DNA from 3 places in the Afipia sp. DC4300-2b1 genome. Region 2 is predicted to be linked to each of the others. Evidence: predicted binding sites of a transcription regulator. Region 2 holds the regulator's gene; each other region holds the start of a gene.
The links. The regulator PhoB, encoded in region 2, activates phosphate uptake and scavenging genes when phosphate is short. The targets are predictions, from matches to a motif close to TGTCATNNANCTGTCAT.
Positions count from the first base shown of each region.

Region 1: a site for PhoB is predicted at 911-927, ahead of ACP7AL_RS22045 (RNA degradosome polyphosphate kinase). Genes of this name have one in related genera too.
Region 3: a site for PhoB is predicted at 846-862, ahead of ACP7AL_RS10335 (STN domain-containing protein). Genes of this name have one in related genera too.

Region 1 is NZ_JAFCSX010000005.1:510,581-512,848, reverse strand. Features, by position in the region: gene ACP7AL_RS22055 (CDP-alcohol phosphatidyltransferase family protein) at 1-138, shown strand, start outside; gene ACP7AL_RS22050 (chromosomal replication initiator DnaA) at 188-871, shown strand; gene ACP7AL_RS22045 (RNA degradosome polyphosphate kinase) at 1,000-2,268, shown strand, end outside.
Region 2 is NZ_JAFCSX010000004.1:104,729-106,996, reverse strand. Features, by position in the region: gene ACP7AL_RS17090 (LacI family DNA-binding transcriptional regulator) at 1-68, opposite strand, end outside; gene arsC (arsenate reductase (glutaredoxin)) at 226-630, shown strand; gene phoB (phosphate regulon transcriptional regulator PhoB) at 694-1,404, opposite strand; gene phoU (phosphate signaling complex protein PhoU) at 1,432-2,148, opposite strand; gene pstB (phosphate ABC transporter ATP-binding protein PstB) at 2,175-2,268, opposite strand, start outside.
Region 3 is NZ_JAFCSX010000002.1:752,258-754,525, forward strand. Features, by position in the region: gene ACP7AL_RS10330 (hypothetical protein) at 315-530, shown strand; gene ACP7AL_RS10335 (STN domain-containing protein) at 968-1,726, shown strand; gene ACP7AL_RS10340 (energy transducer TonB) at 1,723-2,268, shown strand, end outside.

The sequences.
Region 1 (2,268 bases), on a different contig from region 2:
TCGCTCGGCTTCCAGTTCAATGCATCGCCCTATGAGGTCATTCTGGCGGGTTTCGTGACGGTCTTGACGCTGCTTTCGGTGTCCTTCTATCTGGTGGAGTGGGCACGGCACATGAGCGCGACTGCGCCAATCCCGTGATACGATTTCACAAGCCGCATGTTGCGTACGGTTCGGCCAGGAGTCTTGCGTGGTAGCTCGCGTCCGCCCTCGTCAGTTGGCCCTTGCGCTGCCGCATGCAGAAAGCCTGACGCGCGACAATTTCCTTGAGGGTTCTGCCAACGCACAGGCGCTTGCGCTGATCGACGCATGGCCTGACTGGCCCAATCGCGTGATGATGCTGGTGGGGCCGGAGGGTAGCGGCAAAAGCCATCTTGCATCGATCTGGGCCGCCGAAGCCGGCGCACGGTCGGTTGCGGCCCATACGCTGACTGCGGCCAATGTCCCCGGCGAACTCGCGACCGGCGCACTTGTCGTGGACGATCTCGACCCGGCGGCCTTCGACGAGCGCGCGCTGTTCCATCTCTTGAATCTCGCCCGCGAGGACGAAGCCTATGTCCTGATGACCGGGCGGGCGCTGCCTTCGGTGTTTCCGGTGGAATTGCGGGATCTGCGCTCGCGGCTGCGTGCGGTACCGGTGGTTGCGCTGACCCCGCCGGACGATCAGTTGTTCCGCGCGCTGATCGTCAAGTTCTGTGCCGACCGCCAGATGACCGTAGACGAGGGGCTCGTGAGTTACCTCTCGACCCGCATCGAGCGCTCGTTCGCGGCGGCACGGCGGACGGTGGAAATGCTCGACGAGGAGGCGCTGCGGCTGCGCCGGCCGGTGACCCGCGCGCTGGCCGCGGAGTTGCTGAAAGATCCTGCGGCCTGACCGCACAGGGCTTGGTCCTTAAGGCTTCCTGGCCCATCATGTCATCGAACCGTCATGACACTGGCACATTGTCTCCGTGCAACAGGCCTAAGCTCGGGGCCGAATGACATGAAATAAGGTCTCGCTTTATGGATGCCGCGCAAGCTACTGTAAAAAAAGAAGAAAATGAAGAATTGGCGCTCGCTTCGACGATCGGATCGAGTCCGGAGCGCTTCATCAACCGCGAACTCTCGTGGCTTCATTTCAACCGCCGTGTGCTCGAAGAAGCGGTCAATCCGAACCACCCGCTGCTGGAGCGGGTCCGGTTTCTGTCGATTTCTGCCAATAACCTTGATGAGTTCTTCATGGTCCGCGTCGCGGGCCTCAAGGCGCAGGTCCGTGAAGGTATCGCCGAGCGCAGTCCGGACGGCTCGACCCCAACCGAGCAACTCGCCAAGATCAACGAGACCGTCTCGAAGCTCGCGAGCGACCAGCAGGCGATCTGGCGCGATCTGCGCGGCGCTCTTTCCGAAGTCGGCATCGTTCTGGTCGACGGCAAGGACGTCACCAAGGCCGAAAGCTCGTGGATCGAAGATCACTTCCTTCACAACATTTTCCCGCTGCTGACGCCGCTGGCGATCGATCCGGCGCATCCGTTCCCGTTCATTCCGAGTCTTGGTTTCACCATCGCGCTGCATCTGGCGCGCGTATCCGACGGCAAGGCGATGAACGCGCTGATCCGTATGCCGGGCAAGATCGACCGCTTCATCCGTTTGCCAGCGGGCAAGGACGGTTCGGTGCGCCTCATCACGCTTGAACAGGCTACCGCGCTGTTCATCGGCCGCCTGTTCCCCGGCTATGTTGTCAAGGGCGAGGGCGCGTTCCGCATCATCCGTGACTCCGAACTGGAAATCGAAGAAGAAGCCGAGGATCTCGTTCGCCTGTTCGAGTCGGCGCTGAAGCGCCGCCGCCGCGGGTCGGTGATCCGTCTCGAAATCGAAGCCCACATGCCCGACGAATTGCGCGCCTTCGTGCAGCGCGCGCTCTCGGTGCCTGACGATGACGTACTCCTGGTCGACGGCGTGCTCGCGATGAACGAGCTGTCGCAACTGACGCGGCTCGATCGTCCAGATCTCGAATTCACACCCTATGTGCCGCGTCATCCAGAGCGCGTCCGCGATCACGGCGGCGATATCTTCGCGGCGATCCGTCAAAAGGATCTCATCGTCCATCACCCTTATGAATCGTTCGACGTTGTCGTGCAGTTCCTGCAGCAGGCTGCGCGCGATCCGGATGTGGTCGCGATCAAGCAGACGCTCTATCGCACCTCGCGCGATTCACCGATCGTGCGCACGCTTGCCGAAGCCGCCGAAGCCGGCAAGTCGGTGACCGCGCTGGTCGAACTGAAAGCGCGCTTC
Region 2 (2,268 bases):
AGCACCCGCGAAGCGGTGGATACGTCGACCCCCGCCATACGTGCAACATCGGCTAGTCTCGGCCTCATCGATTCCTGCATCCCAAACGGCGTTCGCGCGGCGAGCGTAGACTTGGAGGCTCTATAAAACAAGCAAGCGCAAGGCCCGGACTCGACGCATTCCGGCCGTCAACGTACAAGGCTTGAGCGGTCGAAAACCGGATTGGCCGGGTTAACGGATGCAGCCATGAACGTCACCATCTATCACAACCCGGATTGCGGAACGTCCCGCAACACGCTGGCAATGATCCGGCAAAGCGGCATCGAGCCCACAATTATCGAGTATCTGAAGCAGCCGCCCACCCGCTCAGAACTGATCGAGCTCATTGCGGCGATGGGAGTTTCTGTGCGCTCGCTTTTGCGCGAGAAGGGCACAACCTATGCCGAGCTTGGGCTCGGCGATCCGAAATGGACAGATGATGATCTGATCGATCAGATGCTCGCACACCCAATCCTGATCAATCGGCCGATCGTCGTGACACCTAAGGGCGTCAAGCTGTGCCGGCCCTCGGAGGCTGTGCTCGACGTTCTGCCAAATCCGCACATAGGCAGGTTCGTCAAGGAAGACGGCGACGTCGTCAACCCTGTATGAGGCACGTCGCTGCCGATGACCAACACCCTGCTTATGCAAGGAGAAGGTCAGGCAACTTGCGACTCAGTTTTGTGAATCAGCCTTGGCGAAGCGATCGTCAAGCGCGTAGCCCGCGCCACGAACCGTGCGGATCGGATCCGACTCGCGCCCAAGATTCAGCAGCTTCCTGAGACGGCCGATGTGCACGTCCACCGTGCGCTCGTCGATATAGATGTCACGGCCCCACACGCCATCGAGCAGCTGCTCGCGGCTGAACACACGCCCCGGGTGTTCCAGGAAGAACTCCAGAAGCCGGTATTCGGTCGGGCCCAAGTCGATCGGGCGGCCAGAACGGGCAACGCGCCGCCGGTCACGATCTAGCTCGATGTCGCCAAAGGCGAGAACGGTCGCGAGGCGTTCGGGACTTGCGCGTCGCAGCAGGCCCTTCACACGCGCCAGCAGTTCCGGCACCGAGAACGGTTTGACGATATAGTCGTCCGCTCCGGTCGCAAGGCCCCTCACCCTTTCGCTTTCCTCGCCGCGCGCGGTCAGCATGATGATCGGAATCTGCTTGGTCTCGGGTCGTGCACGCAACCGCCGGCAAAGCTCGATCCCGGACAGGCCTGGAAGCATCCAGTCGAGCACGATGAGATCGGGAACATGCTCCTTGAGCCGGGTGTCCGCATCGTCGCCGCGGGCAACCGTCTCGACGTCGTAGCCCTCGGCATCCAGGTTGTAGCGAAGCAGCGTGGTCAACGCCTCTTCGTCCTCGACCACAAGAATTCGGGCGCTCATTTCAAGTCCTTTAGTTCGTCTTACAAATTAACTGCCTGACGCGGCCGTTGCAAAGTTCGTCATATCGCCCTTCGGGCGCTGATCGAGCATCTGCTGGCCTTCGATCATGTAGAAAACCGTCTCGGCGATGTTGGTCGCATGGTCGCCGATCCGTTCAATATTCTTGGCGCAGAACATCAAGTGAATACAGAAACCAATATTGCGCGGGTCTTCCATCATATAGGTCAGAAGCTCGCGGAACAGGGACGTGCAGATTGCATCGACCTCTTCGTCGCCCTTCCAGACGGTCATCGCGGCAGGCAGATCGTGCGCCGCATATGCATCGAGCACCGACTTGACCTGCGACTGAACGAGGTCGGTCATGTGTTCCAGGCCACGGATCAGCTTCAGCGGATGGAAATCGCTGTCGAGCGCTGCGACGCGCTTGCCGATGTTCTTCGACAGGTCGCCGATGCGCTCCAGATCGGTGGCAACGCGCATTGAACTGACGATCTCGCGCAGGTCGACCGCCATCGGCTGGCGGCGAGCGATCGTCAGCACCGCGCGTTCCTCGATCAAGTGCTGCAGTTTATCGATCTCGAGGTCGGCCGCGACAACGCGCTTGCCCAGCGCGACGTCGCGCCGGATCAACGCATCGACGGAATCGACGATCTGCCGTTCTGCCAGTCCACCCATCTCGGCCACGAGCCGGTTGAGTTCCTGAAGGTCGTCGTCGAACGCTTTGGCGGTATGATCTGAAGCCATGATATGTTTTCTCCCGCGAATGCGCGTCAGCCGAAGCGGCCGGTGATGTAATCTTGTGTGCGCCGGTCGGTCGGCGAGGTGAATATCTTGTTGGTGTCGTCGAACTCGACCAGCTCACCA
Region 3 (2,268 bases), on a different contig from region 2:
CGCTGTTTTTCATACTGCTCCCAGGCCTCAAATGAGGCAAGATCGCTACCGCTGGCGGCAGCATCTGTTGTCGCTTGCGGTCTATGCCGCGATATGGGGTAGGCCGCTTTGCGGCGCGTTTTAACAGGTTGCTGCTGGCCCACGAGATGGGACACTATGTGGCGGCGCGCTAGCGCGGCCTGAAGGTCGGCGGGCCGGCCTTCATTTCGTTCGTTGGTGCCTGGATCGCATTCAAGGATCAGCCGGTTGATGTTGAAACCGAGGCCTATATCGCGCTTGCCGGCCCGGTTGCTGGAACCATTTCCGTTCTTACGGTGTATTTGTGGGCGCGGTCGGAAACCAGTGGCCTGCTGCTCGCTATTTCCTATTCAGGCCTGTTCCTCAATTTGTTTAATCTGCTTCCGATCTCGTCGCTCGTCGGCGGGACGGTGACGGACATCGTCAGCCCGCGTATCTGGCTTCTCGGCGCGCCGATGCTGTACCGGCCAAGCCCCACGCTGATCATTGTCGCTGTTCTTGCCCCGCCGTAGGTGATGAAGGCTTGGCGATATGCCCCCCAGCGCCGGAGAGCGCCACTTACTATACCATTCTGCCTCGAACCAAGCTCGAATATGGCGCAGTCTATCTTGCGCCCGCGGCGCTGCTGGCAGCTTTGACATGCGAGGTCCATGAACTGATGGGGCCAGTTCACCCGTTCTGTTAAGTGATGAAAGCCCGGTGCGTCGTCCCCGCCATGGCGCGGCACCTTTGTCACGGTAATCGGAGCACGGGGATTTGAATTCTAACGCTGGTTTGGGCTATTGAACCTGGATCATTGGCGGTCCTCATTCGGATCAATAGACTACTGTCATCAAAGGGATATACTGTTATTACTCAGTCGGACCGCAAGCTGGTTAGTCCGCCATGAAGGTCGCGCGGTTCTAAGGCGGCCTTTCCTTTACGGCGGAGATTTGACGAGCGGACTTAAGTGAAGGACACGCCTTTGAACGCGGAAGTAATGGCGGCGAAATCGCCTACTAAGTCGCACCTGACAGCCTTAGTTATGATCACGCTGTTGCTGATTCCGGCGCTCGTTTTTTCTGCGGGTGCCATCGAATTGAATTCTAGGTTGCCGCTGCAGCCTTTGGCGTTCGATATCCCCGCCCAGCCTCTTGCGGCGGCCTTGCACGCCTACAGTCGAAAAGTTGGTGTTCAGGTGCTTTACGACAGTCGCTCGGCTTCGGGCCAACAGTCTGTTGCAATCCAAGGATACTTTGCTCCAGATGAAGCGTTGATACGTCTTCTCGGCAACACTGATCTAGATGTGCGGCGTGCTAGGACGGATGCAATTACGCTGGTCGCGCCGGCAGTCATCGAGCATGGGCTTCCGCCGGTCAATCCGCTGACCGACGCCGATCTTGTACTCGGCGAATTGCGTGTTCGGGCGAATGTTCGGCCAAACGATCTTGAGAAATTTGCCGACTATAGCGAGACTGTCCGCTCCGAAGTCCAGCGAGCTTTGCTTAAGAATCCGCAAAGTGCAACGGGTAATTATCGAGCCGTTCTTGACTTGTGGATCGATCCCACGCGCACTATCCGCAAGGCCGCGCTCCTGCAATCGACCGGAGATGCTGTGCGCGATTCCGCTATCACAGGCACGCTACAAGGTTTGCTGATCCGCCAGCCGACGCCCGCTGATGCTCCCCAACCCATTCGCGCCGTCGTCGCTGTGAGCACGGCGAAATGAGGCCGCTTGCTACCGACGATAGCGCAGACCTAACGCCAGCCTCGACGTTCGCGCGGCTGATATTGTTTCCCGCGTTCGTTGGTATTCTCTTTATTGGCGGCGTCGCCTGGTTGCGGCTCGAACTCGCTGCGGCAGGCGGCACGCCTGAACAGATCCCGCTGGTGCAGGTCCATCTCATGCCGCGCCTGGACTCGCTGTCAATTCCAGTCGATTCAGAACAGCAATCGCTTGCGATTGCGACGCCAAGCCCCGTGCGTGGAATAACCGAAGCACCATCCTCTATGTCCGACCGAACGCTGACAAGGTTTCCGGCAGAGGAATCCGCACCGCCCTCCGATCCGCCGATGCCGTCAGCGGGTCTGAAGGATATCCCGGATCCCATACAGGATGATGCGAAGACAACGTTCCGGACAGAACTTGCGCGCCACATTGCGCGGTTCCAGCGGTATCCAAAGGGGGCTGAACGGCAACATCTGCAAGGGACGGTCCGGGCCGTGTTCTCAATCAACCGTGCCGGCAAGCTGCTTGGCGTACGGGTCAAA